One region of the Aquiluna sp. genome, then DNA from elsewhere that is predicted to be linked to it. Evidence: predicted binding sites of a transcription regulator. Region 1 holds the regulator's gene; each other region holds the start of a gene.
What was found. The regulator HrcA, encoded in region 1, represses chaperone genes, less so after heat shock. The targets are predictions, from matches to a motif close to TTNGCACTCGNNNNNNNCGAGTGCNAA.

Region 1 (8,026 bases):
CTTCAATTCCGCTTTATTCAGTGCTTGCGAATCTGGCCGTTGAGTTAGTTGTCGCGCCAGTGACGGTTTTGGGAATTCTCGCGGTGTTGGCCTCGGCAATTTTCCCTCCGCTAGCAAAGCTTTTATCCCTGATTGCATCTTTTGGAACCTGGTGGATTGAGGTCGTTGCAAACCATCTCAGTCAACTGCCGCTTACCCGAGTGCCAATGCTTCCTGGACCCATTGGAGTGTGGTTTACCGTGTTGTTGGTTTTGGGATTGACCATGCTTGCAATCTCAACCCACCCACCTCTGCGTTTTCTCGGCGTGATGTTTGTCTCCGTTTTTGTAATACCCATTGCATGGGTTGCCACAGATCTAAATCGACAGACATCGTTCCATCAAGGCTGGGAGGTTCTCAATTGCGATGTCGGTCAGGGCGATGCACTGCTGATTCGAAGCCAAGGACAAATTGCACTAATCGATGTCGGTCGAGAAGATCAGCCAATAGACAATTGCCTAAAGAGCCTTGGAATCGTAAGGCTTGATCTTCTGGTGCTTACACACTTTGATGCCGATCACGTTGGCGGGATAGCCGGTGCAATGCGAAACAGGACTGCAGGTCTGGTTCTGATCTCAGGCTTTAAGGACGACCGACCACTAGTTAGCTTGGTCTCTGAGGTGCTCGCCAGCTCAGCTGCTTCAGTTCAGATTGGGCATCGAGGAATGACGGGAGATCTTGGCGGAGTGCGGTGGTCGGTTCTAAGCCCGACATCAAATGCCCTAGAGGCTGAGGATTCAAATGACGCATCGGTCGTGATGACTTTTGACTTTCAGGAATTCAGCGTTCTAGCGCTAGGCGATTTAGGGGAGCCGGGTCAGCAAAGGTTGTTGAGACATTCTTGGCCCCAACTGTGGGTGCTGAGAGAGAAGCCACTGGTTCTCAAGGTTGCCCATCACGGGTCCAAGGATCAGTCGGAGCAGTTGCATCAGTTGATTCAGCCAGATGTTGCAATCTTCTCCGTGGGGCAGGGGAATGACTACGGACATCCCTCAGCTAAGACGCTATCGCTGGTTTCTGGCACGGGAGCAAAGGTCTTGAGATCTGATTCTCAGGGTCCAATATCAATCCGGCTCGAGGGTGGAGGGCTGGTTGCTTCCTCCGGAGGTAAACTTTCGCTGTGAGCGGGAGAACGGTCTATTGGAATCAAGCAGAGTCTGCTCCGCTTGTTCTGGTGACTGGAAATGAAAGCTATCTGGCTACCCGTGCAATATCTTCCATCAAGGCAAAGCTCAGGGCGCAGCATCCTGATCTCGAAGTGACTGAAGTCGCCGAGTCGGAGTATTCGCCAGGACTACTTTTTACCGTTGCCGCCCCCTCGCTTTTCGCAGAACCACGATTGGTAATAATCCAGACCGCTTCTGAAGGCTTGTTGGAAGATTTGACGCACTTGCTGGCCGAGCCAGTGGATAGCTGCACCGTAGTTGTTAGGTTGCCAAATGCGGTTGGTCACAATGGAAAAGTGAAAACCGCACTGGGTCCTAAATCGCTTGTGGTCTCTTGCGAGGAGCTCAAAAAGGATGCCGAAAAAGCTGAGTTTGTGAAAGCGGAACTGCAAGCCTTAGGAAAGAAGATCGATACTGCTGGCCTAAAAGCACTTTTGTCAGCATTCAACCAAGACTTAGGCGAACTTGGCGGAGCATGCTCGCAATTGGCAACCGTTGGTGCCACAACCATCAACCTGGAGATTGTCGAACAGATATTCCAGGGCAGGGTTGAAACTAACGCCTTCAAGATTGCTGATGCGGCCCTTAGCGGCAATGCGGCTGAAGCTATTCGACTATTCCGTCACGGATTCACCACTGGTATTGACCCGGTTGCCCTTAGCGCTGCGCTCACCATGAAGATTCGGCAGCTTGCTCGGCTTTTCAACGACAGAAACGCATCCCCTGGTGCTCTGGGCATGCAGCCATGGCAGCTTGAAAAGGCTAGAAGAGAACTGTCCGGCTGGGAAGAGTCACAGCTGATCAAACTGGTTCAGTTGGCTGCACAAACTGATGCCGACGTAAAGGGCGCAAGCAGGGATCCTGGTTTCTCCATTGAGAAGCTGCTGTTTGCTATGGCTCGGAAATAAAAAAAACGGGCCGAAGCCCGGTCTTTCATAAAACTCTTTAGAGAGCTGAAACCTTCTTGCTGATAGCGCTCTTGCGGTTAGCAGCCTGGTTCTTGTGAACAACACCCTTTGAAACTGCCTTGTCAATCTTGCGAGTTGCTACAACTAGAGCCGCTGCAGCAGCGGTCTTGTCGCCACCCTCAGTAGCCTCACGAACTGCGCGAATCGCAGTCTTGAGCTCTGAGCGGACAGCCTTGTTGCGTGCCTCGGCCTTGCGGTTGGTTCCGATGCGCTTGATGTTCGACTTGATGTTTGCCATGGTTCACTTTCTTAGGCGAAAACTTTGTTGAGGTGAATGACCTCAGAACAAGGGGAAACTCTATCAGTTTGATGCAATAAGGGCAAGCACCATGCGAGAATACCTACATCTAGATTCCCAAAGCAGAGGTTAGTTTGTCGCCACGCGCCCTAAAGGCCCTTGTACCGTCTCAAACGGCCCCGAGCCAGATCCGCAATTTCTGCATCATTGCGCATATTGACCACGGAAAGTCCACCCTGGCGGACCGTATGCTGCAGCTCACAGGAATTGTTAGCGACCGAGACATGCGTGCTCAGTACTTGGACCGCATGGACATCGAGCGCGAGCGTGGAATCACAATCAAGAGCCAAGCCGTTCGCTTGCCTTGGGAGTTTGAAGGCGTCACATACGCCATGAACATGATCGACACCCCGGGTCACGTTGACTTCACCTACGAGGTTTCACGTTCATTGGCAGCATGCGAAGGTGCAGTCTTGCTGGTTGATGCGGCTCAGGGCATTGAGGCTCAGACGCTTGCCAATCTCTACCTAGCGATGGAAAACGATCTACAGATCATTCCGGTTTTGAACAAGATTGACCTGCCTGCGGCCCAGCCGGAGAAGTATGCCGAGGAGCTAGCGAGCCTGATCGGTGGAAATCCTGAGGACTGCCTAAGGGTTTCAGGTAAAACTGGAGTGGGTGTTGCTGAGCTTTTGGACAAGATTGTCGGAACTGTTCCAGCACCGGTCGGGGATGCCAACGCTCCAGCCAGAGCGATGATTTTTGACTCGGTTTACGACTCGTACCGCGGTGTAGTCACCTATGTGCGAATGATCGACGGAACCCTGCATCCTCGTGAGCAGATCCAGATGATGTCGACCAAGGCGGTGCACGAGCTTTTGGAAATCGGTGTAATTGCCCCTGAGCCTGAATCAACTCAGGGACTCTCGGTTGGTGAGGTTGGTTACCTAATCACCGGTGTTAAGGATGTGCGTCAGTCCAAGGTCGGTGACACCGTTACCACCAAACTAAAGCCAGCCACCCAGGCGCTTAAGGGTTACTCAGAGCCAAAGCCAATGGTTTTCTCCGGTATCTACCCAATCGACGGCAGTGATTACCCGAACCTGCGTGAGGCTTTGGACAAGCTCAGACTTTCGGATGCATCTTTGGTCTATGAACCAGAGACCTCTGCTGCCCTAGGTTTTGGATTCCGCTGCGGATTCTTAGGACTGCTACACCTCGAGATCATCACTGAGCGCCTAGAGCGCGAGTTCAATCTGTCCCTGATCGCCACCTCGCCATCAGTGGTTTACAAGGTAACTGTCGATGATGGTAGCCAGCACATCGTGACTAACCCATCTGAGTATCCAGAGGGCAAGATTCGCGAGGTGCAAGAGCCTATGGTCAAGGCGACCATCCTCAGCCCTAAGGATTACGTGGGCACCATCATGGAGCTTTGCCAGACTAAGCGCGGCAGCATGATTGACATGCAGTACCTGGGTGAAGATCGCGTTCAACTTCGCTATAAGTTGCCACTTGCAGAAATCGTTTTCGACTTCTTTGATCAGCTCAAGAGCAAGACCCAGGGCTATGCATCTTTGGATTACGAAGAGGATGGCTATGCAGAGGGTGATCTTGTGAAGGTCGATCTTCTTTTGCAAGGCGAAAAGGTAGATGCGTTTAGCTCCATCGTTCATAAAGACAAGGCCTATGCCCATGGCACCAGAATCGCTGCAAAGCTGCGCGAACTGATCCCAAGGCAGCAGTTTGAGGTTCCAATTCAGGCCGCGGTCGGAGCTCGCATTATTGCCAGAGAGACCATTCGAGCTATCCGCAAGGATGTTTTGGCAAAGTGCTATGGCGGTGACATTTCTAGAAAGCGCAAGCTCCTCGAGAAGCAAAAAGAGGGAAAGAAGCGCATGAAGATGGTCGGTCGCGTTGAAGTGCCGCAGGAGGCATTCATCTCTGCACTTTCCACCGAAGAGCCAAAGACTGACAAGAAGAAGTAGTTGGCTGCGTCTTTGCCTTTGGGTCTGAAGTGGCCAAGTGATAGTCAGCTAAAGCTGACACCAAACAGCACCGCAACGTTCCACGCTTATGTTCACATCCCGTTCTGCGCGGTCCGCTGCGGTTACTGCGATTTCAACACCTACACCTCCAAAGAGTTGCGCGGTGTTTCGCAAGCCGAGTTCCACATCCCGCTAATTCAAGAGGTGAACCTCAGTAAGCAACTGCTTTCTAACTGGGGTATTCCGGATAGAAAACTGACGACCGTCTTCTTTGGGGGCGGAACGCCATCGATGTTCGAGGCAAGTCAGATTTCAGAGATCCTTGAATCGCTGAAGGCAAATTTCGGGTTCATCGATGAGATTGAGATCACACTGGAAGCAAACCCGGAAGGGCTAGATCACCTAAAGCTTGAAGAGCTCAAAACCGTCGGCGTCAATCGAATCAGCCTCGGAGTTCAGTCATTTGATCAGCAGGTGCTGGACGTTTTGGACAGAGTCCACAGCAAAGACAAGGTGATTGCGGCGGTCAAGCGAGCTCGAGAGCTTGGACTTAGGATCAGCGTCGATTTGATTTACGGCGCGCCTGGAGAGACGCTGGAGAGCTGGAGACGGACTCTGGAGCAAGCGCTTGAGCTTGGGGTCGAGCACGTTTCCGCCTACTCGCTAATCATCGAAGAAGGAACTGCGATTGCCCGCAGGATTGCGCGTGGAGAGCTAGCAGAGGTTGATGAAGACTTAAATGCGGATAAGTATCTGCTGACAGAGGAGCTACTGGGTAACGCCGGGCTAAAAAACTACGAGGTTTCCAACTGGGGTAATCCATCACTTCACAACCAGGCCTACTGGCAATCTCAAGACTGGTGGGGCTATGGTCCAGGAGCTCACGGACACATCTCGGGGGCTAGATTCTGGAACCAAAAACATCCTTCGACCTACACAGCTGCGCTTGAAAAAGGCAGTCCTGTCGCGGGCTTTGAGTACCTGGATAAAAGAACTCAACTCGAAGAGCAGCTCTTGCTCATGCTTCGCACAAGCCGGGGTGTTCCAAGGTCGCTTCTTAGAGAACTAGGAGTTCCTACCGAGTTGGTCGCGAATGCGATTGCCACCGGGCTACTGGAATTAGCTGCGAATGACCAAATAAAGGCAACGCTTCCGGGGCGCTTATTGGTCGATGGACTGGTGCTGGATTTTCTATCAAAATCCCAGGCTTGACCTAGAATTGGCACTCGAGGAAGGTGAGTGCCAATGATTCCAGAACGCTCTCTAGAGGTGCTGCGCGCAATCGTGCAGGACTTCATCTTCTCTTCACAGCCGGTTGGCTCAAAGTCGCTACTTGATCGACACCCACTGGGCGTCTCGGCCGCGACAATTAGAAATGACATGGCGCTTTTGGAGGAGGAGGAGCTAATTGTTGCCCCTCACACCAGCGCCGGCAGGATCCCTACCGAGAAGGGCTATCGCCTTTTTGTTGACAAGCTCGCTGACCTAAAACGGCTATCAACTGGAGAAAAAGCTGCCATAGAGGGCTTTCTTGGCGGGGCAAACGACCTGGATGAGATTGTCGAGCGAAGCGCTAGACAGCTGGCACTTCTGACTAACTCACTAGCGATGGTGCAGTACCCATCACTTGGCAAGTCGACCGTGAGACACATTGAGTTGATACCGATCGGCACAAGCAGACTTTTGTTGATGTTAATCACGGACTCTGGTCGAGTCCAACAGCTGCAGATTGAGTCCAGCTCAATGCAGGAAGATCTGATTCAAGAACTCCGCGGCCGCCTCAACGGAATGCTTTCTGGGTCAGCGCTGGCGGATGTCAAAGGCAAGCTGACATCGCTGGACTCGGAATTTGCACCTGGTCGGAGGGCAGTTGTACTGCAGGTGATTCAGTCGCTGCAGTCTTTGGTAGATGCCAACCGACAGGAAAAACTCACCATTTCCGGAGCTGCCAATCTTGCAAAGCAAGAGCAGGATTTCTCCGGGGATCTTTCTTCGGTTCTCGAAGCGATCGAAGAGCAGGTTGTTCTTCTCAAGCTCTTGGATGAACTCCACAGTGATCAGCACGGTGTCGGCCTCAGAATTGGTTCTGAAATTGGGGTTGAGGGACTAAAGAGCGCAGCAATTATGGTCACCGGGTACGAAAACCGTGGCACCGAGGTGGCAAAACTCGGAGTGCTAGGACCTACCCGAATGGACTATTCCGGAAACATTGCTTCGGTCCGTGCGGTTGCAAGGTATCTGACAAAGACTTTGGAGGCAAACGCTTGAGCGACCACTACGAGGTGTTAGGCGTCTCTCGGACCGCAAGTGAGGACGAGATAAAGAAGGCCTATCGCAAATTGGCGCGTGAGTTGCACCCGGATATCAACCCAGACCCGCAGGCAGCTGAGCGATTCAAGTTGGTCACCCATGCCTATGAGGTCCTGACTGACCCCCAGCAGCGTGCTGGGTATGACCGTGGTGGTGATGGCGGATTTGGTCTCGGCGACATCTTTGAATCATTCTTTGGCGGTGGATCATCTCGTGGTCCACAGTCTCGATCCCAACGTGGTCAAGATGCGCTGCTTCGGGTTGACCTAGATCTAGGCGAAGCCGTTTTCGGTGCGGAGAAAACCCTAACCATCGACACCGCAATTCTTTGCGACACCTGCCAGGGCAGCTGCTGCAAGCCCGGCACCAGTGTTCGGATCTGCGATATTTGCCGCGGGTCGGGACAGATTCAGCGCCAGGTGCAGTCATTTATGGGCGTGATGGTTACCACCTCGCCCTGCGGTTCTTGCCGCGGCACCGGTGAAGTGATTCCTGACCCTTGCATCACCTGCCGAGGTCAGGGCAGAGTGCGCTCAAAGCGCGACTTGACCTTGGACATTCCGGCCGGCGTTGCCGATGGCATGCGGCTTCACCTTTCTGGGCAGGGCGAAGTTGGATTTGCCGGAGGTCCAGCGGGAGATATCTACCTCGAGGTTTCTGTTCGGCCACACGCAATTTTCGGTCGCGATGGAGACGATTTAGTTGCTCAGCTAGAAGTGCCGGTGGCTGACGCAGCCCTTGGTTTTGAAGTTCAGATCGAATCACTAGACGGCGAAGTGAAGGTTGAGTCCAAACCGGGCGCTCAGCACGGTGATGTCATTACCCTCAAGGGGCTCGGAGCTTCTCGCATTCGAGGCAAGGGCAGAGGCGACCTTCGTCTTGAGTTGAAGGTGCTTACTCCAACTCGTCTTGATGGCAGGGGCAAGGACATCTTCAAAAAGCTTCGCGAACTTCACCGAGAAGATGTTCCCAGATTAGGTTCCAGAAGAGCAAAGGGTCGCTTCTAGTGCATTGGCTTTACGACCCAGGACTTTCCTCTCAAAGCAATGTTTTGCCTGCAAGCGAAGCTAGTCACGCGAAGTCGCTTCGGCTAAGAGTGGGGGAGCAGGTTTCAATCACTAACGGGCTGGGCTTGGTCGCCACAGCTTCGATGACCTCAGAGACCGGCTACGAGATTTCAGAGTTACAGCAAACCAACCAGCGCACCCCGCGGTTTCACTTGGTGCAAGCTCTTGCCAAGGCCGATCGCGATGAGCTGGCCATGCAAACCTGCGTTGAGCTGGGACTTAGTAGCGTGACGCCCTGGAGTTCAGATCG
Region 2 (8,026 bases), on a different contig from region 1:
TTTCGGTTATTGACAGCGGTGATGGCATACCTGAGCCGCTTCAGGAAAAGGTGTTTGATCGCTTCTATCGAGCTGACAATTCAAGAAACCGAGAGACCGGTGGCTCAGGCCTGGGACTCGCGATTGCAAGGTCAATAATCAATGCTCACGGCGGAACAATCTGGACAGAAGCTACCCCGGGCGGTGGAGCCACCTTTAGCTTCGAGATTCCAATCTCCTAAAGCGAAAAACTTAAAGAAAAAAGCCGGGGTGATTACCACCCCGGCTTTTTTGTACTTACTTCTTTAGAAGTCCATTCCCGCACCAGCGTCGCCAGCAGGAGCCGAAGCAGGCTCTGGGCGCTCGGCCACAACGGCCTCGGTGGTTAGGAATAGACCTGCGATGGAAGCTGCATTCTGCAGTGCAGAGCGAGTTACCTTCACTGGGTCGTTGATACCGGCCTTGAGCATGTCTACATACTCACCGGTAGCGGCGTTTAGACCGTGACCGTCTGGCAGGTTGGAAACCTTCTCAGCAACTACACCAGGCTCAAGACCTGCGTTTAGCGCAATCTGCTTTAGTGGCGCAGAGATTGCAACCGCCACGATGCGAGCACCGGTAGCTTCGTCACCAGTTAGGTTTAGGTCCTTGAACGCAACCTTGCCAGCCTGAAGCAGTGCAACACCACCACCGGCGACGATGCCTTCTTCAACCGCTGCCTTTGCGTTACGAACTGCGTCCTCAATGCGGTGCTTGCGCTCCTTAAGTTCAACCTCAGTTGCAGCACCCGCCTTGATCACAGCTACACCACCGGCTAGCTTGGCTAGACGCTCCTGTAGCTTCTCGCGGTCGTAGTCAGAGTCAGTGTTGGTGATCTCGCGACGAATCTGCTCAACGCGACCCTTGATCTGGTCAGAGTCACCAGCACCCTCAACGATGGTGGTCTCGTCCTTGGTGATTACCACCTTGCGAGCGCGTCCCAGCATTGCAAGCTCGGTGTTCTCAAGCTTCAGGCCAACCTCTTCGGCGATAACCTGTCCACCGGTCAAGATTGCGATGTCCTGCAACATAGCCTTACGACGGTCACCAAAGCCTGGAGCCTTTACAGCAACAGACTTGAAGATGCCACGGATCTTGTTTACAACCAAGGTTGCAAGGGCTTCGCCCTCGATGTCCTCAGCAATGATTAGCAGTGGCTTTCCGGCCTGCATAACCTTGTCAACAATTGGAAGCAGGTCCTTCATGTTGGAGATCTTGTTGTTGGCGATCAGGATGTAAGCATCCTCCAGGATTGCCTCCTGGCGCTCTGGGTCGCTCACCATGTAGGCAGAAACGTAACCCTTGTCAAAGCGCATACCCTCGGTTAGCTCAAGCTGGATACCGAAAGTGTTTGACTCCTCAACGGTTACAACACCTTCCTTACCAACCTTGTCGATTGCCTCGGCGATGATCTCACCGATGACTGAGTCACCAGCAGAGATCGAAGCGGTAGCAGCAATCTGCTCCTTGGTCTCAACTGGAACTGCCATCTTTAGCAGAGCTTCGGTGACAGCGGCAGAAGCCTTGTCGATACCGCGCTTTAGCGAGATTGGGTCTGCACCAGCAGCCACGTTGCGAAGGCCCTCTTTTACTAGCGCCTGGGCTAGCACGGTTGCGGTGGTGGTTCCATCACCGGCAACGTCGTCGGTCTTCTTAGCAACTTCCTTTACTAGCTCCGCGCCAATTCGCTCTAGCGGGTCGCTTAGCTCAATCTCCTTGGCGATCGAAACACCATCGTTGGTGATGGTTGGGGCGCCCCACTTCTTCTCTAGAACGACGTTGCGTCCACGAGGTCCAAGGGTCACCTTTACGGTGTCAGCCAGAATGTTTAGTCCGCGCTCTAGTCCGCGACGAGCGTCTTCGTTGAAGTGAATGATTTTTGCCATTTGGGTTTCTCCCGATTGCAGTTAAAAGTTTTGGTTTAGCACTCGGCATAGTTGAGTGCTAATACATTTTTAGCACTCTCAGGACCAGAGTGCAAGTGAAAGGCCGATGTGCTTTCGCACATCGGCCTGACTTGAGATCTTTGTTCTATTAGAGGACGTTGACGTTCTCGGCCTGAGGGCCTTTGTCACCGGTCTTTACGTCGAACTCGACTCGCTGGTTTTCCTTCAATTCGCGGTAACCATCGGTCTGAATAGCGGAGAAGTGTACGAATACGTCTGGACCGCCGTCCTGAGTGATGAAACCAAAACCCTTTTCAGAGTTGAACCACTTTACGGTTCCTTGTGCCATGTTGATGCTCCTGATGCAATTCCGGCATTCGAGTACTTCACGAATGCATCGGGCTTCAACCTAGGTCCCACTCCGACATCCCAACTTTACGCACTTAAGGGTGAAAAGCAAAGGAATTGAATAACCTATTTTTTGTGTTACTAAAGGGTTATAAAGCTAATTAGCGAAAGTTGAATTGATGTACGAGGTCTATAAAACTGACGAGCAGTGGAAATCTGAGCTCAATGAGTTCGAATATCACGTGCTGCGCATGGCCGGTACCGAGCGTGCTTACACCGGTGAACTACTAGATGAGAAGCGTGCTGGTAGCTACCACTGCCGCGGTTGCGATGCGTTTTTGTTTGAGGCTGACACCAAGTTTGACTCGCACTGCGGTTGGCCAAGCTTCTATAAGCCACAGGACAACGACGCCATTGAATACATCGAAGATCGTGCCCACGGAATGGTTAGAACCGAAGTTCGCTGTAAGAAGTGTGGCGGTCACCTAGGTCACGTCTTCGAAGATGCCCCACAAACTCCAACCGGAGATCGCTACTGCATCAACTCTGTGAGCATCACCTTCAAGCCTGCTCAGTAGAGTTGAGGCATGGCTAAAGTTTCTGCAGGAACCGGTTCAATTTACGCTTTTGGTTTTATTGGAGCGGTTATCTACTACATCTCCACGGCAACTGACTTCTGGATGGGTTTGCTTGGATTTCTGAAGGCCCTGGTCTGGCCAGCCTTCCTGGTCTACGAACTACTTAGCTCACTAGGCGCATAGTCCTTTGGGCACGCTCATCAATGTTCTTGCCATAGTCGTTGGCTCGGCAATCGGCGTGCTTTTGGGAAATCGACTTCCCGAGAAGATGAGCCGCACCCTCACCGACGCAATGGGACTCATCGTTCTAGTTATTGGTGCACTCAACCTTGCAGATCTAGGTGATGAGGCCTTTGCAAAAGCAACCGGCGTCTTCCCGACCATCCTGGTGGTGCTCGCAGCATTGCTGCTTGGAGGCGTAACCGGGTCGCTTCTCAAGATTGAAGAGCGGCTCGAGCAGTTTGGAGTTTGGCTTCAAGCCAAGACCAAAGGCAAGGGTGACAAAGACCAATTTATTCAGGGCTTTGTCAATGCAGCGCTGCTTTTCACCATTGGCCCAATGGCAGTGCTTGGTGCATTGCAAGATGGGCTGGGTCAAGGTTTTGAAATTCTGGCGCTCAAGTCAACCCTCGACGGTTTTACCTCAGTAGCCTTCTCGGCAACCATGGGCTGGGGAGTTGCATTTTCTGCAATTCCGGTTGGACTCTGGCAAGGGTTGCTGACGATTCTCTCTGCAAGCGTTGGAGATGTGCTCTCTCAGGCGGCCGTCGCGTCTATCACTGCAACCGGAGGCATTTTGCTTTTAGGAACAGGATTGCGAGTGCTCAAGATTCGAATGGTGTCGGTAGCGGATCTACTACCGGCTCTAATCTTTGCTCCGCTAATTACTTTGGTTTTGGCAACTAGCCTCGGCCAGTAATTCGATCAACATCTCCCAAGATGGCATCAAACTCTTCCTCAGTCATCAACCCCAATTGACTGGCTGATTGCTTCACCGAGAGCCTGTGTTCTTGGGCGTGCTTGGCAATTAGCGAAGCTGCTTCGTAGCCAAGAGTTGGAGCCAGGGCAGTAACTAAGCCAATTGAGTTCTCGACTGTGAATTTGAGGAACTCGACATTTGCGGTAATGCCATCGATGCAAAAGTCAGCCAGGATCTGGCAGGCCTTGCGCAGGTAAACCAGATTCATCATCAAAGACCTGGCAATAATCGGTTCGAAAGCATTTAGCTGCAGCTGTCCAGCCTCAGAAGCCATTGTGACTGTTATGTCATTACCAATTACCTGGAAAGCAATCTGGTTCACCGCCTCAGGGATAACCGGATTTACCTTGCCTGGCATGATCGAAGAACCGGCCTGCCTGGCAGGCAGGTTGATCTCACCAAAGCCAGCCCTTGGGCCAGAAGAGAGCAGCCTTAGGTCATTTGAGATCTTTGACAACTTGGTGGCAAGACGCTTGAGGACGCTGGAGGTAGAGACAAAGACACCGGTGTCGCTGGTTGCCTCAATTAGGTTCTCGGCCAACCTAAATGGGTGCTCACAGAGCTCGCTCAAGATATCCACCACCAACTCGGCATAGCCGTCCGGGGTATTGAGGCGAGTTCCAATAGCGGTGCCACCGAGGTTTAGTTCACTCAGTAGCGGAATGACCTCCCTGAGGCGACTTTGATCTTCGCCGAGTGTCAAAGACCATGCGGTGAATTCCTGACCCAAAGTCATTGGCACGGCATCCTGCAGCTGAGTGCGACCCATCTTGAGGATGTCCTTGAACTCCAAGGCTTTTCTGTCAATTGCCTTGCGCAAGTGCTCAACCTGCTTGATAAGTGCCAAGCTCTCAATGATTAGCGAAACCTTGATAGCGGTTGGGTAAACGTCATTGGTGGACTGAGATGCATTCACGTGATTCAGTGGGTGAATCTCGTCGTATTCACCCTTTTGAAAACCGGCAATTTCAAGAGCACGGTTTGCAATCACTTCATTGGCATTCATATTCGTTGAGGTTCCAGCACCACCTTGAATGGCGTCTACCGCAAACTCGGCATCCCAGAGCCCATCGCGCACCTCAATTGATGCCTTAATGATCGGATCGGCCAGCTCTTGGGTAATAACACCAAGCTTTAGGTTGGCTTTAGCGGAGGCTTCCTTGATAAAGCCGAGTCCGCGCACCAAAGAACGGTAGTGCCCAATCGGGACTCCGGTAATTGGAAAGTTTTCAATAGCTCTAAGGGTATGAATACCCCAGTAAGCGTTGGCGGGGATTTCGCGCTCCCCTAAAAGATCGTGCTCTAACCTCGTTGTCATCACGGTGTCTAGTATCTCGCATAACGCGAGCAATCCCTCGGTGCCGAGCTGTTAGGCGATTAGTACTAAATGAAGTTCGCGATGATTGCACCCATCGCAGCTAGAGAAACGATGTCCTGACCAACCTCAAGGATCTGGGCCTCTAGAGCCGACCACGGGACTCGAACCCGTAACCCCCGCATTACAAGTACGGTGCGCTACCAATTGCGCCAGGTCGGCAACCGCCTAAATACTAATGGACTCAAGGGTTCATCGGGGAGCGCTGCTTACGGTATCTCACGTTGTTGTTGGAATGGCCAGCAAAATTAGTGACTGATGCTTCGAACTTATTGAATTTAAGCCTTTGTGGAATTTACCGATTACTGGAGAGGGAGCAATGGTGTCGCCGCTGCTCTCTACTAACCTCTGTGAGTAGGAGGGAACCATGAAGAGAATCTCATTAGTTGCAGTGATCTTGCTTTTGGCTGGGTGCTCTGCGAGCGAAACCACAATCACAACACTAAGTCAGGCAAGCAAAGCATTAGAAACAGCAGGTTTTGATTGCCCAAACCCCTCGCAGGGAACGGTGGATAACATCGCCTGGATAGAGTGCGAGACGGAAGGAATTGACGGGGCAATTAGCCTTGGCTTTTCGCCAACCAAGGAGCTTTTCCAAAGTTCCATGGCAGAGCCATGTGCTAGCTCCGGTGAAGACCCTTCGGTAGTCGAGAAGCTTCTGGTAGGAGAGACCTGGATTTTGGTTCTTTCTGGCGAACAGGCTGTATTCCAGAATCTAGACGAGGCAAAGAGTGCCCTCGGAGGACAAGTCTTCACGCTTTCTGAGTACTGCGCCACAATCAGCTAGTGATTAACGGCACCCACCCGAACCGAGTGGTTGCCGGCCAGAATCCTTTACTCGGCGCTCGCAGTCTGCACGAACTGAGCAAAGAACTCAGGGGAAACTAGCTCGTCTCCGGTCGCCCAGGTGAACTTGGCGCCGTTGACCAACACGGTTGGGGTGCCAGTTACCGTAACGCCCTGCTGAGGGGTGTTTAGCACCTTCTGGGTGCGCTGTTCTATGTAATCGGCGAAGCTCTTGTTTTGGATGCAGCCCTTGACCTCGTCAGTGCCGGCACCTGACTGCTGCGCGACTTTGTAAAGCTCGTTGTCATCAAGACCTTCCTGGCCTTCGGCAGGCTGGTTGATCATGAGGTTTGAGTGCATGTCGAAGTAGCTGTCTGGCTCAAAGTTTGCAACGCAGAAGGCTGCGTTTGCTGCTCTCGAGGAGTACTCGTTTAGCGATGCACGGTCTAGGAAGGATATTGGACGAATCTCAACCGTTGCTGCACCGGTGTCAACCCAGGAGCGAATTTGTGCGGAGTTTGGCAGATCAAACGCCTGGCAGATTGGACACTGGTAGTCAACATAAACAACGATTTCCGGGGCCTTGGTCTCTGAGGCCTCTGGGGTAGGGGTCTTGTCTGCGGTGAAAGCCTGCAGACCAACGCCGATCTTTAGGCCACCAAGCTCAGTTAGGTTTTTTGGGACATCGTCAACAACTGGCGCAGCCACCCGGTTAGCGGCTTCAATGGCGATAACTGCCGCCACACCACCAACGATTCCCAAGGCGACAAGAACAACTGAAAGCTGAATTACTAGCTTTGAGCGCTTGGCCTTTTTCTGGTTCTGCTCGCGAAGTGCCTTTGCCTTCTGGCGGGCTGCGTCACGCTGCTCTGAGCGAGTTTGCTTGTGGTTCGAAGTCATTGGTTCCTACCTTGGTTCGGTATCAGCTTGGTTACGAAGTCGTATAAGTGTATCCGAGGTGCGATACTTAACCAGTTGCCTCAATTGGGGGCAGCATCCATTCACGAAGGATCGTCCGGCACGTACCGCCGGTGGAGGAGAAAATCATGGCATCAGTGTCATTTCGCAATGCAACCCGCACTTACCCAGGTGGGACCAAGCCAGCAGTAGACAATTTGAACCTAGAGGTTAGAGACGGCGAGTTTCTAGTTCTAGTAGGTCCTTCTGGCTGTGGAAAATCAACTTCGCTGCGCATGCTTGCCGGCCTAGAAGAAGTAAACGAAGGTGGCATCTACATTGGTGACCGCGAGGTTACCGACGTACCACCTAAAGACCGCGACATCGCAATGGTTTTCCAGAACTACGCTCTGTACCCACACATGACCGTGGCGGAGAACATGGGATTCGCCCTAAAGATTGCTGGCGTTAACAAAGAAGAGCGCGCAGCGCGCGTTCTAGAGGCAGCCAAGCTACTAGACCTAGAGCCATACCTAAACCGCAAGCCAAAGGCACTTTCTGGTGGTCAGCGTCAGCGTGTGGCCATGGGCCGCGCGATCGTTCGCCAGCCACAGGTATTCCTAATGGATGAGCCACTATCTAACTTGGACGCAAAGCTTCGTGTTCAGACCCGCACCCAGATTGCATCGCTTCAGCGTCGCTTGGGTGTAACCACTGTTTACGTTACCCACGACCAGGTTGAGGCCATGACCATGGGTGACCGCGTAGCTGTTCTAAAGGACGGACTACTGCAGCAGGTCGACACTCCTCGTAACCTTTACGACCGCCCATCCAACGTGTTCGTAGCAGGATTCATCGGCTCCCCAGCCATGAACCTAATCCAGCTACCAATCATCGACGGTGGAGTTCAGTTTGGTGACTCGGTGCTTCCAATTGACCGCGACATCCTCTCCAAGGCATCTGGTAACCGCGTAACCGTTGGTATCCGCCCAGAGAAGCTATCGCCTTCAGCTCACGGACTAGAGGTAGATGTCGACGTAGTTGAAGAGCTAGGTTCGGACGGCTACCTATACGGTCGCGTTCACCTAGATGGCCAAGAGCACAACGTGGTTGTTCGCGTTGACCCAATTGACCACCCACGCGCTGGAGACAAGATTCA
Region 3 (8,026 bases), on a different contig from region 1:
TCAGGACCGTAAGCGTTTAGCTCTAGCGGTGCGTTGCCCTGTGCTTCCCAGTTGTCGTACATGCGCTTGATGAAGTCGCCGATCTTGGCTTCGTTTACACCTGGGTAAGTACCCTTAGCGCCCTCAAGGGCACCAGGCTCAAATACCTCAGAGTAGTTGGTTAGGTTACCGTCAACGAAGTACAGCTTGTCACCAGGGAACTGAGCGATTAGCTCAGGAACGATGGTCTTAGCCTCGTCGAAGGTAATCAGAACGATAGCGTCTGGTCCACCAGCAAGTGCTTCTGCGATCTGGCTGGAGAAGTTGGTGTCACCAGTGTTGTAGGTAGGTGCAGCTAGAACCTCGCCACCAGCAGCAGTGAATGCTGCGGTTACGAACTCAGCTAGACCGGTTCCGTAGGAGTCGTTCAGAACGATCATCGAGATCTTCTGGTGTCCGTCTTCTGCGATTAGGTTACCTAGCACCTCGCCCTGTAGTACGTCAGAAGGAGCGGTACGGAAGTACAAGCCCTTGTCTGCGTAGTCGGTTAGTGCAGCCGAAGTGTTAGCAGGTGAGAACTGAATCACACACTCTGCAACCAAACGGTCGATGAACTGTAGAGAGGTACCGGAGGATGCAGCACCGATAACAGCCTCAACACCTGCGTTTAGCAGACGTGGGATCTCGGTGTCGTATGCCTTGTTGTCGGTGTCACCAGAGTCACCCAAGGTGGCCTCGATGGTGATGCCCTTAGCGGCCTCGTTGATGTCCTTGATAGCTAGTGCAACACCAGCTTCTTCAGGTGGTCCTAGGAATGCGAGGTTACCGGTTAGCGGTAGAGCGGTTCCTAGCTTTAGAGTTAGGTCGCCTTCCTGCTCCGCGCCAAGCTCACAACCGCCAGGAGTGGTGGTAGCTGCTGCGCTAGTCTCCGACTCGGTGGCTTCAGTCTCAGTGGAAGTCGCCGCACAACCCGCCAAAGCCGCTGCGCTAAGTGCAAATACACCTAGTACCGAAACGGTCTTGAGGGCCAAGCGTGACTTGATGTTGATTTCAGTCATTCTTGCTCCTTGAATAGCAATTAGAGGGCAAGTGTGGGCAAACGCTCACACTGCTAGCCAAAAGCATACTGAAAATGCTAGATATCAACCAGAAAAAGCTTCGAAAAAGACGAGCCCGCGAGCTCTAACTATTCGAATTCCGCAGATTGGCATCACTATTGCTTCTGAATCAGAAGCAATTTGACAATTCAATCTTCGAAATTGGTTGAATGTTCCGCTATGTAAGCACTGGGTAACAATTGGGTTTCAGCTAGCCCTGATCAATTACCGGTATCGCACGGCGCTTGTTGCGTATCGCGTCGAAGGTCAACACCACCAGCGAAAGCCAGACCAGACCGAAGCCAACCCATCGCACCGCGGGCATTGGCTCGCGCAAGATAAAGAATGCGGTTAGGAATTGCAGCACCGGGGTCAGGTATTGGATAAAGCCAATTGTGGACAGCGGGATTCTCGATGCTGCGGCTCCGAACAAAATCAATGGCACCGCCGTCAGGATGCCAAAGCCGATCAGAACAAAAGCATTGCTCGGCGAATCCAATAGCGTGATGTGCTCGCTCGATGCGACAAAGGCCAGTTGTGCCAGCGCGATGGGCATGACCAAAAGTGATTCCAGGGCGAAAGACTGAGTGGCCTGAATCTTGCCGCCTACCTTGTTTTTTGCCAGCGAGTAGATCGCAAAGCTAACCGCCAACACCAAAGCAATCCAAGGTGGTCGACCATAGTCAAAGGTCAATACCGCAACCGCCACCAAGCCAATCGCCAGCGCAATCCACTGCGGAGTTCTGAGGCGCTCACCCAAGAACACCACTGCAAACAAAATCGTGATCAGCGGGTTTATGAAGTAGCCCAGCGAAGATTCGATGGTGTTACCGGTTGCAACCGCAACCACGTAGGTCTCCCAGTTGATGAAGATGAAAACAGATGCGACTGCCAGCCATTTGAGCTTCTTGGGCGATCTCAAAAGCTCGAGAATCTTTCCCCAGCCGCGGATTACCGTCAGGACAACGGCTGCGAATAGGAATCCAAAAACCACTCGCCAAACTACGACCTCAAGGGGGTTGGCAAATTTGGTGGCGGTAATGATTAGCGGGAAAGAGCCCCACATTAGATATGCGCTTACGCCCAGCAGCAACCCGGTGGAGTGGCTCGAACGTGTCTTCACCCCCAAAGCCTAGGGGTTAAACGAAAACGACCCAGGTTTCCCTGGGTCGTCCTCTAATTGCTTTAGCGCTCGATGATCGCTAGTACGTCGCGGGCAGAAAGTACTAGGTACTCCTTGCCGTCGTACTTGAGCTCCGTGCCGCCGTACTTCGAGAAGATGACGCGGTCGCCGACCTTTACGTCAACTGGAATGCGGTCACCCTCGTCGCTGAAGCGACCTGGACCTACCGCGACAACCTCAGCCTCCTGAGGCTTCTCCTTTGCGGTGTCTGGAATAACCAGACCGGATGCGGTTACCTGCTCTGCCTCAATTGGCTGAACAACAATGCGATCTTCGAGTGGCTTGATAGAAACCGACACTTTGACCTCTTCTTTTCTTAAGATTTGTGATTTAGCAGACTCGATGTTTGAGTGCTAGTGAAACTTTACGGCGAAATTAGCACTCAGTCAAGGTGAGTGCTAGCAGCAAGACCGATACCCTAGATTCATGAATCAGCTGCTGACCGCCGAGGCCTTGCGCCTTTTGGACGAGGTTGGCGAGATTGATTCCAAGGCGGATGTGCTCTCCATCATCACCAAATTGCGAAAAGCTGGGCATCCTGCGCTCTTGGTCACCGAGGTCATCACCCAAGCCAGGCTAAGAACCAGAGCGAAAACAAAATTTGGAGACTTTGCCAAGAACCTGCTCTTCACCGAGGCAGGTTTAGAGCAGGCGACGAGGCTCCAGGTTGCGGCCATGCATGCCGAGAGATTCAAAGAGAATGGCTTCACCAACATCGCGGACTTAGGTTCCGGCATTGGTGCTGACTCATTGGCCTTTGCAGCCTTGGGCCTCTCTGTTACCGCCGTGGAGCAAGATTCAGAAACGGCAGCGTTGGCCGCTTACAATCTGGCGGCATTTCCAAATGCCAAGGTGGCCGTCGCAGATGCCACAACATTTGACACAACTACCTTTGACGCGCTCTGGCTTGATCCCGCAAGACGCGACCTCGAGCGAAAATCCGCCAAGCACATCACGCTTTCACCAGCTGACTTCAGCCCGGATTTGGATTGGTGTTACTCCCAAGCAAAGCCCAAGGGCATAAAACTTGGCCCGGCATTTCCCTTGGATCTGATCCCCGATGGAGTTGAAGCGCAATGGGTTTCCCACCAGGGCGATCTAGTTGAGCTAACGCTTTGGTTCGAGGGGCTAACCGCAAAACTTGGACGTTCTGCGCTAATGATGCGAGATGGTAAGCGCTACCTCTTCGAAGGAACTGGCGCAGAGCGGGCAGCCACCTCCGAGTTGGGTCAATTCCTCTATGAGCCGGACAACTCGTTGATCCGCTCTCAGCTAATGGGAGAATTTGCCAACCAGCAAAACCTGACAACAGTTTCAGATGGCATTGCTTATCTGAGCAGCGATAACCTCACTCAATCGCCTTGGCTAAAGGCCTACGAGCTGATCGAGAACCTGCCGCTGGACGAGGGAGCGATTCGCAAAGCTCTGGCGGCAAGAGGTATTGGAAAACTTGAAATCAAAAAACGCGGTGTCGATATCACGCCCGAGCAACTGCGTCCAAAACTGAAGTTAAAGGGAGAGGGCGCCGCCTCCTTGATTCTCACCAAGGTAGGCGACGCCCGTCGCGCTCTTATCGTTCAACCGATTCGCTAGAGGGCTGCCCTAGCAAAAGGGCTAGCGGTCACCGAAGTGCATGCCGCCCATTCCACGTTCGAATTCATAAAAATCCGGCCCCATGTGATCGAGTCCGAATCCGCCCGAAAACAGCAGAACCTGGGCAATGACTCCGAGAATTCCAAAAAGAATCCAACCGGCTAGGTGTAGGTAACCCAGCACAATTCCGGTCAGCGCCAAGGCTCGGCCAGCCTCTGAGGTTTGCTTGATTTGCTTGAGAGCGATGTGACCGGTGATTACCGCTACTAGCGCTCCCACAACGCTAACTGCGCTTGCCAGTGAGACTATCGCGAGGGTGTTGAGCGAAGCCCAGTCATACTTCTTTGTCTCTGCAGGTGCAGCAACGACTGTCTCGGCAACTGCCTGAGGTTCTGATTTCTTTTCTGCCATTTATTTCCTTTGGTTGGTGACAGCCAAAGATTGACAGGTCAGCGTGATAGAGCGCTGGGGGAAAGCTGGGAGGTTCTAGGGAGTCTGGACCTGTGTGACTTCGAGCGTGGACTCAGAACCAAAGCCCAATCCAGAGGGTTCCCGACCAGCCATTACCAATTGCGAACCTAGGGCCGCGATCATCGCACCGTTATCGGTGCAGAGTTGGAATCTTGGAATTCGAAGTTCAATACCGTTAGCATCACAGCGCTTTTGTGCCTCTTCGCGAAGCTTGGCGTTGGCAACCACGCCCCCGCCCAAAAGCAGACGATTCACCCCATGGTCCTTGCAGGCATTGATTGCCTTGGTGAGTAATACGTCAACCACTGCCTCGCGGAAGCTAGCGGCAACGTCTGCCTTTGAAAACTCCTCGCCAGCATCCTGAGCCTTCTCGATATGCCTGGCGACCGCAGTCTTGAGCCCGGAGAATGAGAAGTCATAGCGATGCTTCTCCATATCTTTTGGAAGCGTAAGTCCCCTGGGAAAGCGAATGTTCGCAACACCGTCGGCGGCCCACTTATCGATTTGTGGCCCGCCCGGATATGGCAAACCCAAGACCCTGGCCACCTTGTCAAAAGCTTCGCCAGCGGCGTCGTCGATGGTCTCCCCCAAAAGTTCAACGTCGTTGAGCAGGTGCCTAACCAAAAGAAGTGAAGTGTGACCACCGGAGACCAAAAGCGCAATGGTTGGCAATTCAACCGCTCCACGTTCCAGAACATCTGCACCGACATGTCCGACCAGGTGGTTCACTGCATAGAGCGGTTTGTTGTGGGCAAGAGCAAGGCCCTTAGCTGCACCGATTCCAACCATCAGAGCGCCGGCCAACCCAGGCCCGTTGGCAACCGCGATGGCATCGATGTCACTCATCGACAGCTTGGCCTCAGCCAGAGCTTTTTCTAGCGTCGGTCTAATGGCCTCAAGGTGAGCTCTGGCTGCAACCTCTGGAACCACACCGCCGTATTTGGAGTGTTCGTCCATGGAGCTGTGTAGTGCATTGGCTAGCAGTCGATTTCCCTGCACAATGCCGACCCCGGTTTCGTCGCAGGTGGATTCGATTCCTAGCACGATTGGCTGCTTGATAGCCAGCCGCATGATCAGGGCGTCGATACCGGCAGGTTGGTAGTAGCGCTTTCGAAGATCAATCTGCACAAAACCTAAATCTAGATAAAGCGAGATTGCCGCTTGATTGTCGGCCCTGACCTCAAGCATCAACTGCTCTGAACCCAGCTCTTTAGCCTTTGCGATCAGTCGCTGCATAAGCTGGCGACCAAGCCCCAGCCCACGCTTTTCGATTGCAATACCAACGGTTTGGATATCTGAGCTAAAGGAGCCCACCGAAGTTGAGAGTCCGGCGTAGCCAATGAGTTCTGGATCAAAAATCCCTAGGTAATACGTTTGGCTGGCGTCAAGTTCCGCAGCCATGCTGGTTGCAGACCAGGCGTCATCGGGAAATAGTTTTTGCTCTAAATCCATCAAGGTGGTCAGGTGCTCTTTGCCAAGTTGTAGAAATTCCATTAGCCAGTCACCCGCTTTCCAGCTGATGGCGCAACATCTGGAGATCTCAAATAAAGCGCAGAGGAATCACTGAGATCCTTACCTGCAGCCTTGGCCCAGAGGGCATACCTGCCAACCAGTTCCGCATTGCACTTGCCATCAACCTGGTCAAAGCCTACAAACTGATCAAGTGCCTCGGGCTTTAGCACGGCCGGCCCAAAGACGCGCTCTCCCAATTCGTAGGTGGCAACAAAAAGCTCTTTGCGCTTGGCGTCTGAGGAAACCAAGATTCTGGCTTGGCCATGCGGGAGTGCGACGGCATCCAGGTTCATAACCGAATGCATCGGGATTCCAAGTGCCATTGCAAATGAGGTGCCAGCAGCCATACCGACTCGAAGCCCTGTATAGGGAGCTGGTCCGCGACCAATCGCGACCGCGGTTACCTCGCTCGCAGAGATGCCCGCTTTCGCCATGACCTCTGAAATTGCGTTGCCGATGCTCTCAGCGTGACCAAACGGGTCATCGTATTCGACAAAACCTAAGAGCTTATCCCCGGCGAAAACTGCAGTTGAGGTGCCAGCCGAGGTATCAATTGCTAAGAGCAATTTCCACCCCTTCCCAACGCTGACCCACACCGGAAATTTTCACCAAGCGAGATTCGTCCTCGGACTCACGATTGATGTCCACCTGCAACCAGTTCTCCGCAATCCCATCGATGTAGTCCCTCGCCCACTCGACCACGACAATTGAATTAGCAAAATCGATGTCCAAATCATCGAGCTCAACCGCCGAATTCAATCGGTATGCGTCAACGTGAACCAGCTTTGGTCCAACCGCGGTTCTGTGAGTTCTTGCCAAAACAAAGGTTGGGGACTGTACGGTTCCCTGAGCACCAAGACCCTCCCCGATTCCGCGGGTCAGAGTTGTTTTACCAGCACCTAGTGGGCCATTGAGCAACAGCAAATCACCTGCACGCAGCACTTTGGCGATAGCCAAGCCAAGCAGGTGCATATGATCTGGGTCTTGAATTCGAAATTCCATACCTAGAGGTAAACCCTTTTTGCTCTTCCGCCAATCCGGGTCACAATCTCATAGTTGATTGTCCCGGCGGATGCACCTAGGTCTTCAGCCGAAGGTTCACCGTTCGCAGGGTCTCCAAAAATCACAACCTCGCTGCCAAGTGGCACCTCGTGGTCGCCAATATCGACCACGAACTGGTCCATCGCAACCCTGCCCGAAACCTCAAACTGCTTACCCGCAATCAGAACTTTGGCACCAACTGCAATTCTTGGCATGCCTTCGGAGTAGCCAAATGGCACCAGCGCCAAAGTGGTCTCCTGTGCTGTGCGATAGCGGTAACCGTAGGAAACACCTTGGCCGGCCGTAACTCGCTTCAGATTTACAACCTCAGACACGACCCGCATTGCAGGGTGAAGCTGATACTGCCCGTACTCGCGGTCCTCCCATGGGTTTAGACCGTAAATGCCAATACCAGCGCGCACCATTTCGTGTCTCATGCTCGGGTAGCTAATCGCTCCCGCGGTTGCAGCCAAATGACGCTGCGAAATCTTGATTCCGGAAGCTAAAGCAACCCGCTCTGCTTCCAAGAACAACTGCTCTTGCTTGCGGTCTTCTTCTTCTGAGGTGTTGGCAAGGTGAGAGAACAGGCCAATGGTTTCTCCGGATAGTTTTTCAAAGACCTCTGACCACTGAGCCTTGGCGAAACCTGCCCGCCCCAATCCAGTGTCCACCTTAATGTGGATGCTTTTCACATTGGCGGCTAGAGCTGCTTCCAAAACCGCGAAGTTAGAGACTCCGAGTTCAATTTCCTGCTCGGCCGCCATTTCAAAATCATCGTCGGCTTTGAGAATCCAGCACATCAAGCGAGATTTGATACCTGCCGCGCGAAGCGCGATTGCCTCTTCGAGATCTGCCACACCAAGAGCGTCTACCGAGATTTCTTCCAGGGCCTGAGCAACCTCGTGCATGCCGTGGCCATAGCCATTGGCCTTGACTATGGCCATAACCTCGCTGGGCGCGACCAGCGACTTCAGCTGTCGATAGTTGCTCTGGATCTTGGCTAGGTCGACTTGAATTTCGCGCATCTAGTTAGCCTCCAACACAACAAAGGCAGACGCAAGTTCCTGCTCATGCGTTAGCGAAAGCTGGATGGCTGTAATACCCAAAGTTTCTACTCGCTGCTTGGTAAGACCATGCAATTGAATGCTTG

Region 2: groL (chaperonin GroEL) is a predicted target of HrcA. The motif match lies at 1,940-1,966, and genes of this name have one in related genera.
Region 3: groES (co-chaperone GroES) is a predicted target of HrcA. The motif match lies at 2,635-2,661, and genes of this name have one in related genera.

What each region holds. Positions count from the first base shown of each region.
Region 1 is NZ_CBCHRQ010000008.1:1,456-9,481, reverse strand. Features, by position in the region: gene AC128V_RS01620 (ComEC/Rec2 family competence protein) at 1-1,163, shown strand, start outside; gene holA (DNA polymerase III subunit delta) at 1,160-2,113, shown strand; gene rpsT (30S ribosomal protein S20) at 2,151-2,411, opposite strand; gene lepA (translation elongation factor 4) at 2,546-4,399, shown strand; gene hemW (radical SAM family heme chaperone HemW) at 4,400-5,611, shown strand; gene hrcA (heat-inducible transcriptional repressor HrcA) at 5,645-6,667, shown strand; gene dnaJ (molecular chaperone DnaJ) at 6,664-7,716, shown strand; gene AC128V_RS01585 (RsmE family RNA methyltransferase) at 7,716-8,026, shown strand, end outside.
Region 2 is NZ_CBCHRQ010000001.1:518-8,543, forward strand. Features, by position in the region: partial or broken gene AC128V_RS00005 (sensor histidine kinase) at 1-221, shown strand, start outside; gene groL (chaperonin GroEL) at 285-1,904, opposite strand; gene AC128V_RS00015 (cold-shock protein) at 2,053-2,253, opposite strand; gene msrB (peptide-methionine (R)-S-oxide reductase MsrB) at 2,429-2,830, shown strand; gene AC128V_RS00025 (hypothetical protein) at 2,840-3,013, shown strand; gene AC128V_RS00030 (DUF554 domain-containing protein) at 3,018-3,749, shown strand; gene AC128V_RS00035 (aspartate ammonia-lyase) at 3,733-5,127, opposite strand; tRNA gene AC128V_RS00040 (tRNA-Thr) at 5,274-5,346, opposite strand; gene AC128V_RS00045 (hypothetical protein) at 5,552-5,971, shown strand; gene AC128V_RS00050 (DsbA family protein) at 6,019-6,870, opposite strand; gene AC128V_RS00055 (ABC transporter ATP-binding protein) at 7,017-8,026, shown strand, end outside.
Region 3 is NZ_CBCHRQ010000050.1:1,154-9,179, reverse strand. Features, by position in the region: gene AC128V_RS05230 (ABC transporter substrate-binding protein) at 1-1,037, opposite strand, end outside; gene rarD (EamA family transporter RarD) at 1,288-2,199, opposite strand; gene groES (co-chaperone GroES) at 2,262-2,558, opposite strand; gene AC128V_RS05215 (THUMP-like domain-containing protein) at 2,686-3,852, shown strand; gene AC128V_RS05210 (DUF4190 domain-containing protein) at 3,874-4,263, opposite strand; gene tsaD (tRNA (adenosine(37)-N6)-threonylcarbamoyltransferase complex transferase subunit TsaD) at 4,339-5,817, opposite strand; gene tsaB (tRNA (adenosine(37)-N6)-threonylcarbamoyltransferase complex dimerization subunit type 1 TsaB) at 5,817-6,401, opposite strand; gene tsaE (tRNA (adenosine(37)-N6)-threonylcarbamoyltransferase complex ATPase subunit type 1 TsaE) at 6,385-6,837, opposite strand; gene alr (alanine racemase) at 6,840-7,901, opposite strand; gene AC128V_RS05185 (holo-ACP synthase) at 7,902-8,026, opposite strand, start outside.